Regions from separate parts of the Streptomyces sp. NPDC050433 genome, predicted to be linked through region 2. Evidence: predicted binding sites of a transcription regulator. Region 2 holds the regulator's gene; the other holds the start of a gene.
What was found. Region 2 encodes HrcA, which represses chaperone genes, less so after heat shock. Its sites were predicted from a motif close to TTNGCACTCNGNNNNNCNGAGTGCNAA; they were not measured.
Positions count from the first base shown of each region.

Region 1: a site for HrcA is predicted at 1,403-1,429, ahead of groL (chaperonin GroEL). Genes of this name have one in related genera too.

Region 1 covers NZ_JBITIB010000020.1:138,404-151,750, forward strand. The annotation lists gene thrC (threonine synthase) at 1-349, shown strand, start outside; gene ACIBLA_RS24425 (ubiquitin-like small modifier protein 1) at 390-665, shown strand; gene ACIBLA_RS24430 (cold-shock protein) at 1,045-1,248, shown strand; gene groL (chaperonin GroEL) at 1,557-3,182, shown strand; gene ACIBLA_RS24440 (Uma2 family endonuclease) at 3,267-3,845, opposite strand; gene ACIBLA_RS24445 (hypothetical protein) at 3,902-4,792, opposite strand; gene ACIBLA_RS24450 (erythromycin esterase family protein) at 5,037-6,365, opposite strand; gene ACIBLA_RS24455 (superoxide dismutase) at 6,503-7,444, shown strand; gene ACIBLA_RS24460 (pentapeptide repeat-containing protein) at 7,441-9,321, opposite strand; gene ACIBLA_RS24465 (GNAT family N-acetyltransferase) at 9,394-9,798, shown strand; gene ACIBLA_RS24470 (MerR family transcriptional regulator) at 9,842-10,729, opposite strand; gene ACIBLA_RS24475 (hypothetical protein) at 11,066-11,275, shown strand; gene ACIBLA_RS24480 (DUF6355 family natural product biosynthesis protein) at 11,510-11,803, opposite strand; gene ACIBLA_RS24485 (hypothetical protein) at 11,961-12,272, opposite strand; gene ACIBLA_RS24490 (VOC family protein) at 12,472-12,831, opposite strand; gene ACIBLA_RS24495 (SDR family oxidoreductase) at 12,949-13,347, opposite strand, start outside.
Region 2 covers NZ_JBITIB010000016.1:1,071-9,923, reverse strand. The annotation lists gene ybeY (rRNA maturation RNase YbeY) at 1-193, opposite strand, end outside; gene ACIBLA_RS20405 (PhoH family protein) at 245-1,276, opposite strand; gene ACIBLA_RS20400 (PfkB family carbohydrate kinase) at 1,428-2,540, opposite strand; gene ACIBLA_RS20395 (ribonuclease Z) at 2,647-3,555, opposite strand; gene ACIBLA_RS20390 (histidine triad nucleotide-binding protein) at 3,569-3,928, opposite strand; gene ACIBLA_RS20385 (16S rRNA (uracil(1498)-N(3))-methyltransferase) at 4,014-4,754, opposite strand; gene ACIBLA_RS20380 (nitronate monooxygenase) at 4,751-5,824, opposite strand; gene dnaJ (molecular chaperone DnaJ) at 5,927-7,060, opposite strand; gene hrcA (heat-inducible transcriptional repressor HrcA) at 7,061-8,077, opposite strand; gene ACIBLA_RS20365 (MBL fold metallo-hydrolase) at 8,241-8,853, shown strand, end outside.

The sequences.
Region 1 (13,347 bases), on a different contig from region 2:
GATCGCCAAGTCGCTGGCGATCGGCAACCCGGCCGACGGCCCGTACGTCCTGGACATCGCCCGCCGCACGGGCGGCGCCGTGGAGGACGTGAACGACGAGCAGGTCGTGGACGCGATCAAGCTGCTCGCGCGGACCGAGGGCATCTTCGCCGAGACGGCGGGCGGGGTGACCGTGGGGGTGACGCGCAAGCTGATCGAGGCGGGTCTGCTCGACCCCTCGCTCACCACGGTCGTGCTGAACACCGGTGACGGGCTCAAGACGCTGGACGCCGTCGCGCCGACGACCGGGCCGACCGCGACGATTCCGCCGAGCCTCGACGCGTTCCGCGCGGCGGGTCTGGCGCGTTGAGCAGCTCACCGACCCGCAACTTCCCGGAAGGCAGAAACCGATGAGCGTGAACGTCCGTATCCCCACCATCCTCCGTACGTACACCGACGGCAAGGCCGAGGTTCCGGCCGAGGGTGCGACCGTCTCCCAGGTCATCGAGTCCCTGGAGGCGAACCATCCGGGCATCGCCGCCCGCGTCCTGGACGACCAGGGCAAGCTGCGGCGGTTCGTCAACGTGTACGTGAACGACGACGACGTCCGCTTCGAGCAGGGACTGGAGACCGCCACGCCGGACGGCGCCGGCATCTCGATCATCCCGGCTGTCGCCGGCGGCTGAACGCGGCTCAGCACCACGCACAGTGAACGGCGTTGCCTCCTCCGCAAGAGAAGCGGAGGGGGTAATTCCATGAGGTTGAACGCGATACAGTCGGGGTAGCCCCGCCACCGCCCGCGCTCCGAATGTGCCTCGCGCATATGCGATCGCGACAAGATGCGGTCGAAGTGTCGACGTTGTTTGCGCGGTTCCTTGCGCTTTGCCCGGCCCGACTTGCCCTGGTCGCCCGGCAATTCACCCCTTTGCGTGTTCCGGCCTGCCCAGAATTCTCGTCCGATTGACCTGTTGCAGAGGGCAGTTGGGCAGATACATTCAGCCGCGGTCGACGCGTTCCGGCGCGAAGTGCGGTCCCGCGCAGGGGCCAGTAATAGGGGAGTTGGGCATGGCTCAGGGCACCGTCAAGTGGTTCAACGCGGAGAAGGGCTACGGCTTCATCGCGGTCGACGGTGGTGCGGATGTTTTCGTCCACTACAGCGCGATCCAGATGGACGGCTACCGCACCCTTGAAGAAGGTCAGCGAGTTGAGTTCGAGATCTCGCAGGGCCAGAAGGGTCCGCAGGCGGACATGGTCAAGCTCGCCGTCTGATCCCGGCGCGATCGGCCAGCGACGCACTCACACACGAGGGGTCCGTATCCCGGCAGGGGATACGGACCCCTCGTGCGTGCGCGTGGGTCCGCGCGTGGTCGTGGTTGCCCGGGAGCCGCTTGCACTCTCGGGGGTCGAGTGCTAATCATTGGCGTTAGCACTCTGCAGGTGAGAGTGACAACTTATGGACCGGGTCAGCGAGGTCCGGGAGTCTGTGGGGCAAGGAACCGCAAGGCTCTCAGGCCGTCCGTCGCGGGCGCGGGCACGGTCCGGAGAAATCCACCCCCTGTCCGGGAGGACCACTTCACATGGCCAAGATCATCGCGTTCGACGAGGAGGCACGGCGCGGTCTCGAGCGCGGGATGAACCAGCTCGCCGACGCCGTCAAGGTCACCCTTGGCCCCAAGGGCCGGAACGTCGTCCTCGAGAAGAAGTGGGGCGCCCCCACGATCACCAACGATGGTGTGTCCATCGCCAAGGAGATCGAGCTCGAGGACCCGTACGAGAAGATCGGCGCCGAGCTGGTCAAGGAAGTCGCCAAGAAGACGGACGACGTCGCCGGTGACGGTACGACCACCGCGACCGTCCTGGCCCAGGCCCTGGTCCGCGAGGGCCTGCGCAACGTGGCCGCCGGCGCCAACCCGATGGCCCTCAAGCGCGGTATCGAGAAGGCCATCGAGGCCGTCTCCGGTGCGCTTCTTGAGCAGGCCAAGGACGTGGAGACCAAGGAGCAGATCGCTTCGACGGCCTCCATCTCCGCCGCCGACACCCAGATCGGCGAGCTCATCGCCGAGGCGATGGACAAGGTCGGCAAGGAAGGCGTCATCACCGTCGAGGAGTCGCAGACCTTCGGTCTTGAGCTTGAGCTCACCGAGGGCATGCGCTTCGACAAGGGCTACATCTCGGCGTACTTCGCCACCGACATGGAGCGTATGGAGGCGTCGCTCGACGACCCGTACATCCTGATCGTCAACTCCAAGATCGGCAGCGTCAAGGACGTCCTGCCGCTCCTGGAGAAGGTCATCCAGTCGGGCAAGCCGCTGCTGATCATCGCCGAGGACGTCGAGGGCGAGGCGCTGTCCACCCTCGTCGTCAACAAGATCAAGGGCACCTTCAAGTCCGTCGCCGTCAAGGCTCCGGGCTTCGGTGACCGCCGCAAGGCGATGCTGAACGACATCGCCATCCTCACGGGCGGCACGGTCATCTCCGAGGAGGTCGGCCTCAAGCTGGAGAACGCCGGTCTCGACCTGCTGGGCCGCGCCCGCAAGGTCGTCATCACCAAGGACGAGACCACCATCGTCGACGGTGCCGGTGACAGCGAGCAGGTCGCCGGTCGCGTGAGCCAGATCCGCGCCGAGATCGAGAACTCGGACTCGGACTACGACCGCGAGAAGCTCCAGGAGCGCCTGGCGAAGCTGGCCGGCGGCGTGGCCGTCATCAAGGCCGGTGCCGCGACCGAGGTCGAGCTGAAGGAGCGCAAGCACCGCATCGAGGACGCGGTGCGCAACGCCAAGGCCGCCGTCGAGGAGGGCATCGTCGCCGGTGGTGGCGTGGCTCTGCTCCAGGCTTCCTCGGTGTTCGAGAAGCTGGAGCTGGACGGCGACGAGGCGACGGGCGCGGCTGCCGTCAAGCTCGCGCTGGAGGCCCCGCTCAAGCAGATCGCGGTCAACGCGGGGCTTGAGGGTGGCGTCATCGTCGAGAAGGTCCGCAACCTCAAGATCGGTCACGGCCTGAACGCCGCGACCGGCGAGTACGTGGACATGATCGCCGAGGGCATCATCGACCCCGCGAAGGTCACGCGCTCCGCCCTGCAGAACGCGGCGTCCATCGCGGCGCTGTTCCTCACCACCGAGGCCGTCATCGCGGACAAGCCGGAGAAGGCCGCGGCGGGCGGCGCGCCGGGCGGCATGCCGGGCGGTGACATGGACTTCTGATCAGCCTCTGGTTGATCGACGGTCCAGCACGGATTGACGAACCGAGGGCGGCACTCCCGAGAGGGGGTGCCGCCCTCGGGGCGTTCAACTGATGTAGTTCTTCAGCTCGTCGGTGTCGAGGGTGATGGCGACGGGGTCGGGGAGCGTGACGGTGGCGCCGAACGGGTGCGAGCGACGGGCCTTGTATGCGCCGTTTCGCGGTTCCGTGTAGACGACAAGCTCGTTGGAGTCGCGGTCGATGAGGAGGTAGACGGGGATGCCGGCTGCCGCGTAGCCGTCGCGCTTTTCCTTGCGGTCGCGGCTGTGGGTGTCGCCGTCGTACGAGGTCACTTCGGTGACCATGAGCACGCCGCCCGGATCGGACCACTCGCCGTGGTTGGCGAAGTGCCCGCGCGGCGCGAGGGCTCCATCAGGACGGGCTCGACCATTGCGGTACGTCTCGACCTTGAGCCCGCGCTCACGGTACAGCCGGAGTTCCGCCCTGGACTGCATGCATTGGTCGGCGACCCACATGATGATCTCGTCGTGAGCCCCGTCCGGCACGTGCTTGACCTCCAACTTTCCGTTGATGAATTCGAGCGTCACCGTCTCAGGGGTGTGGTGAGCGATCTGCTCGAACTCCTTGACGGACATCTGGGCGTCTTCAGTGCTGCTGGGGGTCATGGCGTCGCCTCCTCCCCTACATCGTGCCTTGCTTCTCGGACGGGTGGGTTGAAGGGTCATACCTGTGTCCTTTCGGGTGGGCGCAGTGCCGCCGCGCGGGCCTCGGCGGCCCAGGCGCGGACGTTCTGCGGGGGGAGCGGCGCGCGTGGCTGTGGGCGTACGGGGGTGGGCTCGCCGCGGCAGGGGGCGCATTCGCCGTTCGGGAGGGCTTCCGGGCGGCCGGGGGCACCACACCTCGCGCATTCGAGGATGCGCAGCGCCGGTTTCGGGAGGCGGACCGGTTCCGGCGGGAGCTTTGAGATCAGGCGGGCCCGCGTGAAGGCCGCCGGGCTGTGGACCGCGGGCGGCAGGCCCGATGCCAGGGCGTGCAGCACCTCCCGTTCCGTCGCCTCCCGCGCGAACCACTCCGCCGCCAGCGGCTCCAGCGCCGCGCAGTCGATCGCGGAGAGCGCGAGTACGGGCGCGGTGCGCCGCAGGGCCGCCAGCAGGATGTACGCGCGTGAGCGCGTCGGGCGCGGGGCCGGGTCGGCCGGTAACGACGGGATGTCGCCCGACGCGAACGCCGCCCACCACTCGTTGTCGCGGGGCGTACGGGAGAACCACGTACGCGTGACCCATCGCGGGCTCCCAGAGCCCCGTACGTGCTCGCGGCCGATCCGCAGATGGCCCGTGCGCCGCAGGCACCGGAGCGCGGTGCGGAGCGCGCACTGGCCGTACGGGAGGATCTGCGCCAGCGTTTTGACGGAGATGTCCGCGCCGTCAGGCAGCCGGTCGAGGTAGAGCGCGATGCCCGCCTCGCGGTCGGGCAGGTGCGCGAAGTCGCCGGGGGCGGCGGGCTGTTGGCCGGGGGTCGAACGCTTTCCGTAGCCGGGGTTCGCCGACGGGTGAGTGGTCGGCGGTGTCATGTGCGCGGTGCGCGCGGCAGCACTAAGCTGAGGTCCAGCCATTGGATCGCTTTCATTGGGTGTTCGATCTGATCGGTCAGGCCCTCGCTGGTGTTGGTAGCACCGCGGGGGCCGTTTTTTGTTCGCTATCCGGAACGCTAGACCGTCGACACGTCAAGTGGCAAGCCGGTCACGAAAAGTCATCACGCCTGGTATGCGGCTCAGTTGAGACGGGGTAGGTAGGAGGGACCTCCTCCCACTTCCTTATTGGAAAAGGGCTCGGAGCGCGGGACTTGAGCCTCGGGCCTTACGGTGCGATCGGGCGCGAGTCCGTCGAGACCGCCACGTACGCCACACCGTCGTACTCCTTCGACAGACGCACCGGCGAGACGCTCCGGCGGTAGACCCACCGCGTCACCAGCGCGCCGAACGTCCGCGTCTCGTGCGTCGCGTCGACCCACTCCCGTACGGCGCGCGGCGCGTCCTCGCCGCCGGCGTGGCGCAGGTCCAGCAGGTGGTCCGCCGGTGTGGCGGTGGCGAGTTGGGCCTCCACCGTGTTCGCGGGGGCGGGGCCGATGGGGTTGCCCTCGGCGATACGGCCCGTCAGACCGCCGACGCCGCTCCAGGGGCCCGGCCAGATGCGGTGGGCGCGGAAGGAGCCCTCGCCGAAGAGGAGGCCGAGGGCGTAGTACGCGTCGCCGTAGCGTTCGCGCAGGTGCCCGCCGAGGGACGCGGGCGCGGGCGCGGTCGTGGAGTCGGCCGAACGGCCCTTCGCGACATGGCCGTTGTGGCCCCAGAGCACCACCTTCGCGTCGGGGTGGTCCGCGTCGTCCAGGATGTCCCCGACCGCCTCCGCCATGTACCGGTCGCGCGCGGCGGAGACCGTCCGCTCCGGGTCGGGGTGCTGTCCGTTGCGGGTCACCAGATCGGCCGCCCGGACCAGGATCCGCGCGTGCCGCACCGCCACGGCCCCGGCCGGGGTGCCGGGCTCGTCGTAGTCGCGCACGTACTCCAGCAGGTTCACCGCTTCGTGCATCAACTTCTGCTGCGGGTCGGGCCGCGAGCCCGGATACGCGGTGGCGAGCACGCCGAGCTTCGAGTGCAGGGCGGGCAGCCGCTCCGGCGCCACGCTGGTGAGGAACGCTTCGAGCACCGCCAGCGAATCACCGGAGCGCTGCGGGTCGATGCCGACGAAACGGACCTGCTCGGCCTCCGGGCGCCCGTCGTTGTACGCGCGCATCCACTTGAGCATGTCCAGGACCTCTTCGGTCCGCCAGGTCCAGAACCCCAGCCCGGCCAGCACCTTCGCGGGGTCGCCGACACCTCCCCGTACGTACGCGTCGACGGCCGGCCCGGCGGACGCGCTCGCCTCCATCGCCAGCACCGTGAAACCCAGCTCGGTGACCAGGTACTCCAGCAGCCGGTGCTTGAGCTGGAAGAACTCACGTGTGCCGTGCGTGGACTCGCCGAGCCCCACGACCCGTACGCCGTCGAGGACCTTCCCGAGCGGCTGGAGGTCGGTGGTGGGCGCGCCGGCGGTCAGGCCGCCGCTCAGGGGTACGGCGTTCGCCGACAGCCACGCCGTCACCTCGTCGGACGCCTCGCCGGACACGGTCTCCCGATCATTCGCTGACATGCCGCCGAGGCTACAGCCGGGCCGGAGCCGATTCCCGCTCGGGGAACTCGGCGGCCGGTGCGGCGCGTTACGTGCGCATAGCGCACCGGAGTTGTCCCTGTCCCCAGGCACCCCCGAAGCCCCGGAGGCTCGACGTCATGTCTCTGACACCTTCTCTGCCCTCACGCCGCGCCCTGCTCGGTGGTGCGGTAGCGGCAACGTTCGCGCTCGGTACGGGCACCGCACGCGCTCGCACCTCCTGGCCCGCCGACTTCCCGCTGCCCAACGGCTTCCGCCCCGAGGGCATCGCCATCGGCAGCGGCCCGTACGCCTACATGGGCTCCCTCGCGGACGGTTCGATCCGCCGTGCCGACCTGCGCACCGGCGAGGGCCGGACCGTCCTGGCGGGCGCGACCGGCGGCGCCGCCACCGGTCTGAAGCTCGACCGCGACGGGCTGCTCTACATCTCGGGCGGCGTGAGCGGCTCCATCCGGGTGCTCGACACCCGTACGAACCGGCTCACCGCCACGTATCAACCGACCACCACCGGATTCGTCAACGACGTGATCCTGTACGGCGACCGGGCCTGGTTCACCAACTCGTACGCCCCCGTCCTCTACACGGTGCCGCGCGGAGGCCGACACCGTGAAACGGACGACCTGCGCACCGTCCCCCTCGGCGGCGACTGGGAGCAGGCGCCCACCGGCATCAGCGCCAACGGCATCGAGACGACCCCCGACGGCCGCGCGCTGATCGTCGTCAACAGCCCGGCGGGCAAGCTGTTCCGGGTGGATCCGAAGACCGGGCACGCCACGCACATCGCCTTGCGGGGCGCGGCCGACGTCGTCAACGGCGACGGCCTGCTGCGCGTGGGCAGCACGCTGTACGTGGTGCAGAACCGGCTCAATCTCATCACCGTGTTCGACCTCGACGCCGGCGCCCGTACGGCGACGCTCCGGCGCTCGATCACCGACCCCCGCTTCGACGTCCCGACGACGGCGGCCCGCCTCGGCAATCGCCTCTACCTCGTCAACGCCCGCTTCACGACGCCGCCGACGCCGGAGACGACGTACAACGCCGTTGCCGTGCCGCTGCGTTAGCGTTTGACGCGGTTGCGTACGGCAAGGACAGCGAGGCCAAGCAGTACGGGCTCCGCCACGCGGGACGTCATCTCGATGTAGGTGCCGGTCGTGGTCAGATCCTGTCCGCTGGAGCGGAACACCACGGAGTTGAGGGTGACGTTCAGGGCCTTCTCGAAGCGTTCGGTGGTGAACCTGTCCCCGGTGGGGTTCCGCGGGTCCGCCTTGTCGATCTCGAAGGTGACCCTCCCGCCCCCGGCCGGCACGGTGCCGACCGCTTCCTGCTTCGGGGAGTCCTGGGGCAGCCCGGTCCCCATCAGCAGCAGCACCGTGATGAGCATCGCGGCGCCGAGCCATGCCAGCGCGCGGGAGGCCCGCAGGCCGTAACCGGACAACAGCCAGTACCCGTGCAGCAGTCCGCGCTCCCCACGGCTGGTACCGGCGCGGTCGTGGCGGCGCATCTCCATCTCGCCGTAGTAGAAGTCGGCGGCGCCGGGCTCGTCCTTGCCGTCTTCCAGGGCCTTGCGCAAGGCGCGGTAGACGGGGGCGAGTTGGGCGGGTCCGACGTTGGGGGAGCCGGACTCGGCCGCGCCGCCGTTCCAGCCCCGGGCCGCCGCTCGCGCCCGGCGTGCGCGCCAGTGGTGCTCCTCGGCGAGGGTACGGCGCCGGCTCCGGAGGGGCGGGACACCGCCGAAGGAGCAGTTCCCCTCCAACCGCAGCTGGTCCAGGTGCACGGTCCCGGTGAACACGCACTCGGACAGATCGACGTCGGCGAGGACGAGATGGGCGGCGTCCACGCCACGTAACGAGGTGAGTCGTACGGCTGGGTCGCCGGGCACATCGGCAGTGTCGGGGAAGGGGTCGGCCTCCGCGGCGATGGTGAGGGGGTATTCGAAGACGGCGTGTGCGAAGTCCACGGTGGCGTACCGCAGCCGCAACTCGGCGGTCGACGACCAGCGGGTGCGTCGGCACACGAGGTGGCGGGCGGCGAGTTGGAGGGATACGGGTCCGCTGAACTCCGCCTCGGACAGATCCACCTGCCCGGCGCACCGGAACGGCCCGAGGTCGACCACCCGCTCGAAGAGGGTCCGCACGAATGTGGCGTCGCGCGCGAAGTCCGCCGCCCCGAACCTGACGTTGGCCTTGAACGTGACCTCAACGAAGTTGGCGTCGCCCTTGAAGGTGGCCACGCGGAACACGGCGGTGCGCTCGAAGGTGGCTGCCCCGAAACCGGCCTCGCTCCTGAAGTCAGCCGCCCGGAAGCTGGCGTCGCCCTTGAACGTGACCTCAACGAAGTTGGCGTCGCCCTCGAAGGTGGCCGTCCCGAACATGGCGGCGGCCTTGAAGACGGCCGCCCCGAACCCCGCCTCGCGCTTGAAGGTGGACATCCTGAACATGGCGGTGTTCCCGAACGTCGCCGACCCGAATTCGGCGTGGCCCTCGAAGGTGGCCGCTCCGAAGTGGGAGGTGCGCTCGAACGTCGCGGACTCGAACCCGGCGCGGCCCTTGAAGACCACCGCCCCGAACACGGCGTCCCCCTTGAACGTGGCTGCCCGGAAGCTGGCACGCTCGAACGTCACCTCCCGGAACCTGGCGCCACCCTCGAAGATGGCTTCCTCGAACCGCGCGGTGCCCAGGCGCGGGTGTCTGGTCACTGGGTCGCGCAGGGCGATGAGCAGGCGGTCCAACAGGTCCCCGCTGAAGGCGGTCGCGCGGTGGTCGACGTCGGCGCCGGCGTCCAGACCGGCCAGGTAGGCGTCGCGGTCCATGTCCAGCGCGTGCGCGAGACACGGGGCGTGCGGCGAGATCTGCCGACCGCGGCAGCCCACCGGGTCCGCGGCGGTACGGCCATCGCCGCAGTGCGGCCACCGGGGCGGATCGGGGTTCGGGTGTGTCATACCCGGAGGACGACGGACCCGGCCGGATAGTTGCCTGCCCCGCGCACGCGGTGATTGCTAGGTTCCAGCAACATGACCGTTCACTGGGTCAAGCTCGAACTCGACATACGCACCTTCGACGCGGCGCGCTTCAACACGTACGTGGAACGTTGCCGAGACACCGGCATCCGCCTGACCACGCTGGCCGAGTTGGGGGACACCGCTCGGCACCGGCGTCAGCTCTACGACCTCAACAAGGAGTGCTCCGCCGACATCCCGGACCGCGGCGAGTTCTACACCTTCGACGAATACCTCGAACGCCGGATAGCCGTCCCCTCCTACGACCCCCGGGGCATCTCCTTCGCGATGAAGACGTACGGCATCGGCTTCGCCCACCTCTGCGGCGTGGACACGATCCGTACGTTCCACCACCTGGCGAACGTGCCCGCCATCGCGATGAACCGCCGGCTCGGTTACGTGGACGCCCAATGGGACTGACGCGGAGATCGGGTTCTCGCGGGTCGTACGGGTCGGGTCTGTATCAAGCCGGTGAGTCTTGGGCGGACAACTCTTCGGCCAGTTCCATACAGCGCAGGCGGGCTGGGGAGAAGTCGTAGGGCATCTTGCCGATGGCTTCGAACGCGCTCATGGAGTCAGCCTCCCGCCCGCCGTCATCGGCGGTGGCAGGGTGCAAAGTGTCCCAGGCGTCGAAGAGGGCGTCGTCGTCCTTGTCCGGGCCGGACTCCTCGATGGCGGCGTGGAGGGCGCTTTCGAAGGCGTGCCGCTCGGCGGCTACTTGAGCTACCCGTGGATCATCGACGGCGATGCTGTCGTCGAGTGCCTCCTCGGCGTCGTCGATGCGGTCGGAGTCCTCCCGCAGAGTGGGATGCGTGGCCAGGACGATGAGGCGGGTGGCCTGGACGGCCGCGCCGAGAGGGCCGAAGATCCGCTCGGTGACCAGCAGGGTGTCCAGGTCCGCCTGACGCAAGGAGCCCTCGGGCAGGCTCTTGAGGCGTTCGGTGACGAAGTCGGAGAGCAGACCCATCCGGCTGCCTTCGGTACGCATCCGCTGCACGGCGGTCCGCTGCCGCCGCGATTCCGCCTCCTGCTCGGCGAGGGTTTCCTCCAACCGCTCCAGGGTGCCCGCGATACCGTCGCTGTCTCCGCTGTCCGCACCGGCGGAAGCCGTGCCGGCGGTAAAGGCGTCACGGATGTCGTCCAGGGCGATCCCGGCGTCGGCCATCTTGCGAATCCACAGCAGGCGGATCATGTCCTCGTACCCGTAGCGGCGGCGGTCGTCGCCGCCCCGCTCAGGCTCGGGGAGCAGGCCGATCGCGTGGTAGTGGCGAATCGCCCGTGGCGTGCTGCCGGCGAAGGCAGCCGCGTCACCGATCTTGACCTGGCGGGGTGACATGAAAGACGAATGCATGAGGCAGGGACCTTTCCTCAAGGGACCGGGACGTAGGTCCACCGGACCACATGCCGCTACGGAAGGTGCAACCCCGTACGCAGCGCCCCGCGCCGATGCCAGGAATGCGCCCTTCCCCCTCACCGGGGATGTCAGCGCTTGCCCGGCCGTTGCCGTGTAGTTGCGTTAGGGACTCAGGGAGAAGTCGGACCGGGTGTGTGAGGCGAGTGAAGGGCGGGGCGTTTGATTCATCATGTCCAACGCGAACGTGCAATCTGATGCGCGGCGGGGTCGTGCAAGGGTTCCCGCTGCGCTGCGTTACGCATTGCAACCGACTAACGAAGGACGCTCGTCATCATGAGCAACACCTCCCGCATTGACACCCGCGAAATATCCGACGCCGACCTCGACGGCGTCGCGGGTGGCCTCTCCGTCGGTGGCTCCCTGGAAGGCCTGACCGCCACGTTCGAACCGGGCGCCAATGGCGTGCCCGTCCTCACCGGCGGCGGTATCGACAAGCTCAGCATCACCGTCTCGGACATCCCCCTGGGCCCGATCACCGCCTGAGCGACAGCTTCGGCACAACGCTCAGCCGCTGGGCCCGTCGGCTTTCAAGACCTGTTTTTGGTCCTGAAGGCCGACGTTGTTGTTCGGCCGAACGGCGGGCCGAATACGTATCCGACGGCTCGGACACGTGGACAGCTTGAACAGCACTCCGCGCCAGGTCCATCCCGCGTCGAGGACCGCGGCCCGCAGGGGATCCTTCATCTCTGCGGGGTCGGCGTGTCCGCAGAGTCCTGGCTAAGGCGTGCACAGCAGATTGATGTACCAAGCGCCTTGGATCCTGGTGGTCGGACCGAGTGTCGTCGTGCCGGGAGAGACGCATCTCTTGGAGTCCGGGATGGGAAACGTCGCGTTCACCTGGATGACAATCCATGAACCGTCGTTGGTGCAGTGGTTGTAGAGGGCCGCACCGGTCCTCTCGAAGTAACCGCAGGGGTCTTCGGCCGCCGCTGCGGTGGCGGTGGTGAGTCCTGCGGTGGTGCTCATGAGGATGGCGGCCAAGACGGTCGGGATCAGACGAGAGATGCGCATGAACAGCTCCCTGAGTGTGGGCTCACGTGCCAACAGCCAACGGCGGGTTCCGATTTCCGCACAGAGTACGGCCTGCGTATTGAGACGTATAGGGCGCATCGTGCCTCGAAGGGGCCCACAGTCCCGGCGGCTGTGGGCCCCTTCGTCGTTGCGCAGGTCAGTCCCGCTGGACCACCATGTCTGGGTCGATGTCTTCGGCGTCGGGTGCGTTGATGAAGATCTGCGACAGGTACCGGCCGCGGATCTCTCCCGTGGTCAGCATCTCCCAGCCGTCCGGCTTCTCCTTGCCCGCCTTCTCCAGCTCGGCCGTCCAGGCGGCGATGAGCCCCTCACGGGTCTCCGGCATGTCCGACTCCGACTGGACCGTCATCTTCGGATCGTCGTCCACCACGACCGTCACCGCGAACATCGCCCCGGCGCCGACGAGGAACGTCACCACGCCTAACGCCAAAACCTTCTTGCCCGTCACGTGGCTTCTTTCCCTCGCGTGCGGCGCCGATCCTACCGTTCCACACATCGGAACCCCGTACAGTCCGGTGGAGTTGAGACGTCCGGTCGGCGAATGTGCTTCGCGCGCATACATGCCCGCAGTGCGCGCAGGCAGGCCGCCGGTACGCAGCTGAGTTCGAGGAGCGCCACCTCGATGAGTACGCGGTCGGTGCGCTGGGCTAGCCCCCGGTACGCGCCCCGAGCACGCAGAACTCATTCCCCTCAGGGTCCATGAGAGTCACCCACGACTCGTCGCCCTTCTGCCCGATGTCCGCGTGGCGGGCGCCGTGTGCCAGCAGGCGCTCGACCTCCGCGTCCCGGTTGTCGGGGCGGAAGTCCAAGTGGAGGCGGTTCTTGACCGTCTTTCCCTCCGGTACGGGTACGAACAGCAGGCCGGGCATCCGGTCGGGCGTCGGCCTGATCTCGTACTCCTCGGCCGACTCGTACACCACGCTCCAGCCGAGCGCCTCGCGCCACCATTGACCGAGGCCGACGGGGTCGGTGGAGTCGATGATGACCTGTTCCCATTCAAGTGCCATGGGCCAGAGGGTAGCCGAGGGGGGACTCGGTCTTCAGACCCGTTACGAACGCCGACCAGGCTTGGAACCGGTCGACCGCCTGGCTCGCTCGGTGGCGTAACGGCGCGGGGTCTCCGCTCAGCTGAGGCCGCCGTCGACGGTGATGCTCTGCCCGGTGACCCACCGCGCGTCGTCGGAGGTCAGGAACGCGACTACGTCCGCGATGTCCTCGGGCTCGCCGAGCCGGCCGAGCGGCGTCCGAGCCACCAGTTGGTCCACAGGGGCGGACGACGCGGCGAAGGTCCGGGTATTGGTGGGGCCGGGCAGCACGCTGTTGGCGGTGATCCCGCGTGCGCCGACCTCGCGCGCGAACGTACGGATCAACTGCTCGCCGGCCGCTTTGGCCGCCGCGTACAGGGCTTGGCCCGCCGGGCTCACGCGGGTGGCCGCGGAGGAGATGTAGACGACGCGGCCGTGCTCGCGCACGCTGTGCGCGGCCTCCCGGAAGGCGGTGAAGGCGGCTCGGGCGTTGACGGC
Region 2 (8,853 bases):
ACATGACGTCGGTCGGACCGGGCAGGTCCATCCACTGCATGTGCAGCTGCTCCATGGCGGCGGAGTCCACCACGATCACCGACAGCTCGGAGAGGGGGTGGATACGCATCCGGGTGAGCGCGTAGCGGGCGGCTCCGAGGATCGCCTGCTCGTCGACCTCGATACCTGACTCGTTGTTGACGTCGATCGACATGGTGCGGTGTGACTCTCCCGATTAGTGCCGCTGGGGCCGCGAGGCGCCGGCTCAGCTGTGCGGTTCGTTGCCGTTGCGGCTGTCGTACTGCTCGTAGGCGTCGACGATACGGCCGACGAGCTTGTGCCGTACCACGTCGTCGGAGGTGAGCCGGGAGAAGTGCACGTCCGGCACGTCGTGCAGGATGTCCTGGACCTGGCGCAGCCCGCTCTTCGTGCCGCCGGGGAGGTCGACCTGGGTGACATCGCCCGTGATGACGATCTTCGAGTCGAAGCCGAGCCTCGTCAGGAACATCTTCATCTGCTGCGAGCTGGTGTTCTGCGCCTCGTCGAGGATGATGAACGCGTCATTGAGCGTCCTGCCGCGCATGTACGCCAGGGGTGCGACCTCGATCGTGCCCGCGGCCATCAGCCGGGGGATCGAGTCGGGGTCGAGCATGTCGTGCAGCGCGTCGTAGAGCGGGCGCAGATACGGGTCGATCTTCTCGTACAGCGTGCCGGGCAGGAAGCCGAGCCGCTCCCCCGCCTCCACCGCGGGCCTGGTCAGGATGATCCTGGTGACCTGCTTGGACAGCAGGGCCTGCACGGCCTTGGCCATGGCGAGATACGTCTTGCCGGTACCGGCGGGGCCGATGCCGAAGACGATCGTGTGCTTGTCGATCGCGTCCACATAACGCTTCTGGTTGAGCGTCTTGGGGCGGATCGTGCGGCCACGGTTGGAGACGATGTTCTGTGTGAGAACTTCGGCGGGGGTCTCGGGTCCGTCCGCGCCGCCGTTCTCGCTCGCCCTGAGCATGGCGATCGAGCGTTCCACTGCGTCCTCCGTCATCGGCTGACCGGTGCGGAGCACCAGCATCATCTCGTCGAACAGGCTCTGGATCAGCGCGACCTCCGCCGCGTCGCCCACGGCGCTGATCTCATTGCCCCGGACATGGATGTCGGCGGCCGGGAACGCCTTCTCGATCACGCGCAGCAGCGAGTCACCGGAACCCAGGATCGTCACCATCGGGTGCTTGGAGGGGATGGTGAACTGGGCTCGCGCCTGACCGGGCGCGGGGGTCCGAACTGTGGGTGTCTGAGTCATGGGCCGGCACTGTGGCCTGCGCATACCTCCCGTTGCAGGGTTCTCGCCGCTCGACAACCTCTGGGTACCAGCGTACGACTCCGCACTGACAAGGCCGTAGGGCTTTTCCGTGCGCGTTTGTGGAGAGCGGGACCGGTTCCGGGCGGCGAGGTCAGCCCGAACGCCCGAAACCGATCGTCGGTACGGCCCTGCGCAGCGGCCACGGTCGGCTCGGTGCGGGCAACAGTCCTGCCAGGAAGGCGTATCGGCGCAGGGCCGCCGGATCCTGGTCCGACGACTTGCGGACGTAGCTCCACCACGCGGCGACCTCCGCCCAGCCGGGAGCCGACAGCGATCCGCCGAACTCCTGGACCGACAGCGCCGCGGTGAGTCCGGAGAAGGCGAGCCGGTCGGCGAGCGGCCAGCCGGCGAGGGTGCCGGTGACGAAACCGGCGACGAACACATCACCCGCGCCCGTCGGATCCAGCGCCTCCACGACGATGGCCGGCACCTCGGCGGTGGCGCCGGTGGCGCTGTCGACCGCGTACGCGCCCTCCGCGCCCAGGGTCACGACCACCAGCGGCACCACCTCGGCGAGCGCCCGCGCGGCGGCCTTGGGGCAGTCCGTACGGGTGTAGCGCATCGCCTCCTCGGCGTTGGGCAGGAACGCCTCGCAGTGCGCCAGGTCGGGCAGTCCGGCCAGGTCCCAGCGGCCGGTGTCGTCCCACCCCACGTCGGCGAAGACCCGCGCCCCGTGCCCCGCGGCGCGGGCGATCCATTCGTCGCTGCGGCCCGGTGTGAGCGCGGCGACGGCGGCCCTCGCGCGGGGCGGGCACTCGGGCAGGGCGCCCTCGGGCGGCGGGGCCTCGTGGCCGTGCGAGACCATCGTGCGCTCGCCCTCGTACGCCATGGAGACCGTGACCGGTGAGTGCCAGCCGGGGACGGTGCGTGAGCGGGAGAGGTCGATGCCCTCGCCCTGCTCCAGGGCGTCCCAGCAGTACTCGCCGTAGTGGTCGTCGCCGAAGGCCGCCGCCAGCGACGTGCGCAGGCCGAGCCGGGCCAGCGCGCTGGCCATGTTGGCGATGCCGCCGGGGCTCGAACCCATGCCCCTGGCCCAGGACTCGGTGCCGCGCACGGGGGCGCTGTCGAGGCCGGTGAAGATGATGTCGAGGAAGACCGTGCCGGTCAGGTAGACGTCGCAGTCCGGGTCGTCCGGGGCGCGCAGGGCGCCCAGCGGGTCGACATGGGCGGTGTGCTCCTGCGGCGTTCCTTCACGTGGGGTCACGGTCGCGCTCCCGGATCGGCGTACGGATCCGGACAGTGTGCACGATGGCACTGACAGTCGGGGTGAGGGCAGGCCGTGCGGTCGCCGCAGGTCGGCCGGGTCGCGGTCAGCCGGAGCGCTTGGGGAGCGGTACGCGGACGAGGTCGGCCGCGACGGTCAGCTCGCCCTCGTAACCGGCCGCCCTGGCCTGCGACTCGAACTGGACGGGGTCGCTGTAGCGCTGCGAGAAGTGCGTCAGTACGAGGTGCCGTACGCCGGCCTTCCGTGCCGCCTCACCCGCCTGTCCCGCCGTCAGATGACCGTGGTCGGCGGCCAGTTGCTCGTCCTCGTCGAGGAACGTGGACTCGATGACCAGCATGTCGCAGCCGTCGGCCAGCGCGTGCACCCCGTCGCAGAGCCGGGTGTCCATGACGAACGCGAAGCGCTGCCCTCTGCGCTCCTCGCTGACGTCGGCCAGCGTCACCCCGCGCAGCTCGCCGTCCCGCTGGAGGCGTCCCACGTCGGGGCCCTTGATGCCGTGGGCGGCAAGGCGCTCCGGGAGCATCCTGCGGCCGTCGGGCTCGGTGATGCGGTAGCCGTAGGACTCGACGGGGTGCGAGAGCTTGTGGGCCTGGAGGGTGTACGAGTCGGTGCGGGCGAGCACGCCGTCGGCGTCGACGGGCACCTCGGTGATGCCGACGGTCTCGCGGTACGCCGTCGCGTACCGCAGCCTCCTGAAGAAGGCGTGTCCGCTCGCCGGATAGTGCGCGGTGACCTCGTGCGGGACACGGTCCAGGTTGATGCGCTGGATCACCCCGGCGAGGCCGAGCGAGTGGTCGCCGTGGAAGTGCGTGACGCAGATCCGGTTGATGTCGTACGCGGCGACTCCGGCGCGCACCATCTGGCGCTGGGTGCCGTCACCCGGATCGAAGAGGATCCCCTCGCCGTCCCAGCGCAGCAGATAGCCGTTGTGGTTGCGGTGCCGGGTGGGGACCTGGCTGGCGGTCCCCAGGACGACCAGTTCTCGTACGGACAAGGTGCCGGGCCGCTCAGCCGGGGGGCCAGTTGAGGCCGCGTCCGCCGAGCACGTGGGCGTGCGCGTGGAAGACGGTCTGGCCGGCGCCGCTGCCGGTGTTCATGACCACCCGGTAGCCGCTGCCCACGGTCTTGTCCTCGGCGGCGACCTCGGCGGACTCGCGCAGGATGTCGGCGGCGATCAGCGGCTCGGCGGTGGCGAGCGCGGCCATGTCCGGGTAGTGGACCTTGGGGATCACCAGCACATGTGTGGGTGCCTGCGGGTTGATGTCCCTGAAGGCCACGGTGGTGTCCGTCTCGCGGACGACGGTGGCGGGCACCTCCCCGGCGACGATCTTGCAGAACAGGCAGTCGGCCTGTCGTTCTCCCGCCATGGTCCGGGTCTCCTCATCGCATCGGCCGATCGCCCCTGGTCACTTCCGTACGGAGGCATGCTATCGGGCCGCCGACGGCACCCGATCAGGACCAGCGGCCCGTACGGCCCAGCAGCAGCGCGCAGGCGGCCGTGCCGGCGGTGGAGGTGCGCAGGACGGTGCGGCCCAGCCGGTACGGCACGGCCCCGGCGTCCGCGAACAGCGCCAACTCGTCCGGGGAGACGCCGCCTTCGGGGCCGACGACGAGCACGAGGCTCCCGGCAGCGGGGAGTTCGGCGGTGGCCAGCGGTTCGCTGCCCTCCTCGTGCAGGACGGCGGCGAAGTCGGCGGCGGCCAGCAACGCCGCGACCTCTTTGGAGGACATCGCCCCGGCGACCTCGGGGAAGCGGAGTCTGCGGGACTGCTTGCCCGCCTCGCGGGCGGTGGCGCGCCATTTGGCCAGGGACTTGGCGCCCCGCTCGCCCTTCCACCGGGTGATGCAGCGGGCGGCCTGCCAGGGCACGATCGCGTCGACGCCGGTCTCGGTCATCGTCTCGACGGACAGCTCGCCCCGGTCCCCCTTGGGCAGTGCCTGGACGACGGTGATACGGGGCGCGGGCGGGTCCTCCGTACGTACGCCGGTGACATCCACGTCCAGCCGGTCCTTGCCGTGGACGGCTGCGACGGTCCCGTGGGCGCCGGTGCCCGCACCGTCGGTCAGGACGACCTCCTCCCCGACACGCAACCTCCTTACGGAGACGGCGTGGCGGCCCTCGGGACCGTCGAGCGTGACGGTGCCGGGCCGCAGAGCCACAGTGGCCTCGACGACGAAGACAGGTGCGGTCATGAGGCGTTTCCCAGGGTCAACGAGGCGCGGGCGGCGTCGAGTTCACCGGCGAGGACGTCCACCAGCTGTCCGGCGGGCAGAGCGCGGGCCATCCGGTGCCCCTGGCCGGCCCACAGAGCCATGCCCTGGGGGTCGCCGACCTTGGCGGCGGCCTTGCGCAGTCCGGCGGTGAGGTGGTGCACCTCCGGGTACGCGGGCGGGGCGTAGGGGCCGTGTTCGCGCATGAAGCGGTTGACGAGACCGCGCGCGGGCCGGCCGGTGAAGGCGCGGGTGAGTTCGGTGCGGGTGAACAGCGGGTTGGTCATGGCGTGCTTGTGCAGGGCGTGGGCGCCGGACTCGGGGCAGACGAGGAAGGCGGTGCCGAACTGGGCGGCGTCGGCGCCCGCGGCGAGGACGGCGGCGATCTGGCCGCCGCGCATGAGCCCGCCGGCCGCGACGACCGGCAGCCGTACGGACTCCCGTACCTGCGTGACGAGCGACAGCAGCCCGATGCCCGCCCCGTCGGTGGCGGGGTCGTCGCGGTGGGTGCCCTGGTGGCCGCCGGCCTCGACGCCCTGGACGCAGACGACGTCGGCGCCCGACCACTCGGCGGTCTGGGCCTCCTCCGGCGTGGTCACCGTGACGACGGTGAGCGTGCCGACGCGGCTGAAGGCGTCGAGGGTGGTGGGTGTGGGGCAGCCGAAGGTGAACGACACGACCGGGACGGGATCGTCGAGGAGTATCGCGAGCTTGGCCTCGTACCCGTCGTCGCGGCCCGCGTCGGGGTCGCCGAGCGGGGTCTCGTACCAACTCGCCTCACCGGCGAGCTGTTCGCGGTAGACCTCCACGGCCGCGTGGTCGTCGTGGTGCGGCTGCGGCATGAACAGATTGATCCCGAACGCGGCGCCGCTGAGCCCCCTCAGCTGCTTGACCTCCTGGTACATCCCGTCGGCGGTCTTGTAGCCGGCGGCGAGGAAGCCGAGCCCTCCGGCATCACCGACGGCCGCGACCAGCTGCGGGCAGGACCCGCCGCCGGCCATGGGAGCCTGCACGATCGGATACCGGCAGATGTCGGTCAACACGGAGGACATGCACGCATGGTGCCATGTCGCCCGTGGAGCCTCGGTACCGGTTCACCGTCGGGCGCCGCGGGGGCCGGGAACAGCCCCTGCGGCGCCCGACGACAGCGCGCGTCAGCGCCCGTTGAACGCGTCCTTCAGCCGTGAGAAAAGCCCCTGCTGCCCCGGTTGGAACTGCCCGGTGGGCCGTTCCTCGCCCCTGAGCTTCGCCAGCTCTCGCAGCAACCGCTCCTGCTCCGGGTCGAGTTTCGACGGGGTCATGACCTCGACATGGACGATCAGATCGCCCCGGCCGCCGCCGCGCAGATGCGTGATGCCGCGGCCGTGGAGCGGGATCGACTGGCCCGACTGGGTGCCCGGACGGACGTCGATGTCCTCGACGCCGTCCAGCGTCTCCAGCGGGCACTGCGTGCCCAGCGACGCCGCCGTCATCGGGATGGTCACCGTGCAGTGCAGATCGTCGCCGCGCCGCTGGAACACCGTGTGCGGCAACTCGTGGATCTCGACGTACAGGTCACCCGCCGGGCCGCCGCCGGGCCCGACCTCGCCCTCGCCGGAGAGCTGGATACGGGTGCCGTTGTCGACACCCGCCGGGATCTTGACCGTGAGCGTGCGGCGCGACCGGATACGGCCGTCGCCGGCGCACTCGGGGCAGGGGGTCGGCACGACCGTACCGAAGCCCTGGCACTGCGGGCACGGCCGCGACGTCATGACCTGGCCCAGGAAGGAACGGGTGACCTGCGAGACCTCGCCGCGACCACGGCACATGTCGCAGGTCTGCGCCGAGGTGCCGGGAGCGGCGCCCTCGCCTGAGCAGGTCGTGCAGACAACGGCCGTGTCGACCTGGATGTCTTTCGTCGTACCGAAGGCCGCCTCGTTGAGGTCGATCTCCAGCCGGATCATCGCGTCCTGGCCGCGCCGCGTCCGCGACCTCGGCCCACGCTGCTGCGACGTCCCGAAGAACGCGTCCATGATGTCGGAGAAGTTGCCGAAGCCACCGGCCCCGAAGCCGCCCGCGCCGGCGCCCGCCTGTGAGAGGGGGTCGCCGCCGAGGTCGTAGACCTGCTTCTTCTGCGGGTCGGACAACACCTCGTACGCGGCGTTGATCTCCTTGAAGCGCTCCTGCGTCTTGGGATCGGGATTGACATCCGGGTGCAGCTCGCGGGCGAGTCTGCGGAATGCCTTCTTGATCTCGTCCTGTGATGCGTCGCGGCGTACGCCGAGTACGGCGTAGTAGTCCGTGGCCACTTACGACTCCGCCAGGATCTGTCCGACGTAACGTGCCACTGCGCGTACCGCTCCCATCGTTCCGGGGTAGTCCATGCGGGTCGGTCCGACCACGCCGAGTTTGGCGACTGCCTCGTCGCCCGAACCGTAGCCGACCGCGACGACGGACGTGGAGTTGAGGCCCTCGTGGGCGTTCTCGTGCCCGATTCGTACGGTCATGCCCGAGTCCTCGGCCTCGCCGAGCAGCCTGAGGAGCACGACCTGCTCCTCAAGTGCTTCCAGCACCGGCCGGATCGTCAGGGGGAAGTCGTGCCCGAAGCGCGTCAGATTGGCGGTGCCGCCGATCATCAGCCGCTCCTCGGTCTCCTCGACCAGCGTCTCCAGCAGCGTCGCGAGGACCGTGGACACCGTCCCCCGGTCCTCCAGGTCGAAGGACTCGGGCAACTCCTGCACCAGCAGCGGCACATCGGCGAACCGGCGCCCCACCACCCGCGCGTTGAGCCGGGCCCGCAGGTCCGCCAGCGACGTGTCGCCGAACGGCACCGGGCAGTCGATCATGCGCTGCTCGACCCGGCCGGTGTCGGTGATCAGAACGAGCATCAGCCGCGCGGGGGCCAGCGAGAGCAGTTCCACGTGCCGCACCGTCGAGCGGGTCAGCGAGGGGTACTGCACGACCGCGACCTGCCGGGTCAGCTGCGCGAGCAGCCGCACCGTACGGCCCACCACGTCGTCCAGATCGACGGCGCTGTCGAGAAAGTTCTGGATGGCCCTGCGCTCCGGCGCCGACAGCGGCTTGACGCCCGCCAGCCGGTCGACGAACAGCCGGTAGCCCTTGTCCGTCGGGATGCGGCCCGCACTCGTGTGGGGCTGGGCGATGAAGCCCTCGTCCTCCAGGACCGCCATGTCGTTACGCACGGTGGCCGGGGAGACACCGAGCTTGTGCCGCTCGGTCAACGCCTTGGAGCCGACGGGCTCCTCGGTGCCGACATAGTCCTGGACGATGGCGCGCAGCACCTCAAGCCTGCGTTCGCTCAGCATCGCGCACACCTCCAGCTCTGGGTCATCGGATCCGGCCTGGCACTCGATACGCAGGAGTGCCAGCATTCCCCGGCCCAGTGTACGGCCGTCAGGTACGCCCCTAGCAAGGCCGACCGGTCACGCCACCGCGCGGCACCGCCCTCCCCACCGATAGCGTCGCCGTATGAACGTCCGTTGGGAAGAGCACGGCTGGGAACGACTCGCCTCCGGCGTCGGCAGACGGCGACTGCCTGGCTGGGATGCGACGGTCGGCCTCGTCGTGGGCGAGGACGCCGTCCTTCTCTACGACACGGGCTCCACGCTCCGTGAGGGCGCGGAGATCCGCACGCAGGCGCAGGCGCTGTGCGGCGGCCGTCGCGTCACGCACATCGCGCTCAGCCATCCGCACTTCGACCATGTCCTGGGGACGGCTGCGTTCTCGGGCGCGGAGGTCTACGGGGCGGTCGGCCTGGCGGAGCTGCTGCTGCGCGACCGCGACGGCCTGCGGTCCTCTGCCGTACGGCACGGGGTGCCCGCCTCCGAAGCGGCCACTGCGGTGGACGTACTGGCCGTGCCGGGGCACCCCGTGAGCGGCGAGTGGACGCTCGATCTCGGCGGACGGCAGGTACTTCTGGCCAATGTCGGGCCCGGCCACTCCGGGCACGATCTCGCGCTGCTGGTCCCCGGCGACCAGGAGGTCGTCTTCTGCGGCGACCTGGTCGAGGAGTCGGGGGAACCGCAGGCCGGCGACGACGCGATCCCCTCCCGCTGGCCGGCCGCGCTGGACCGGCTGCTGG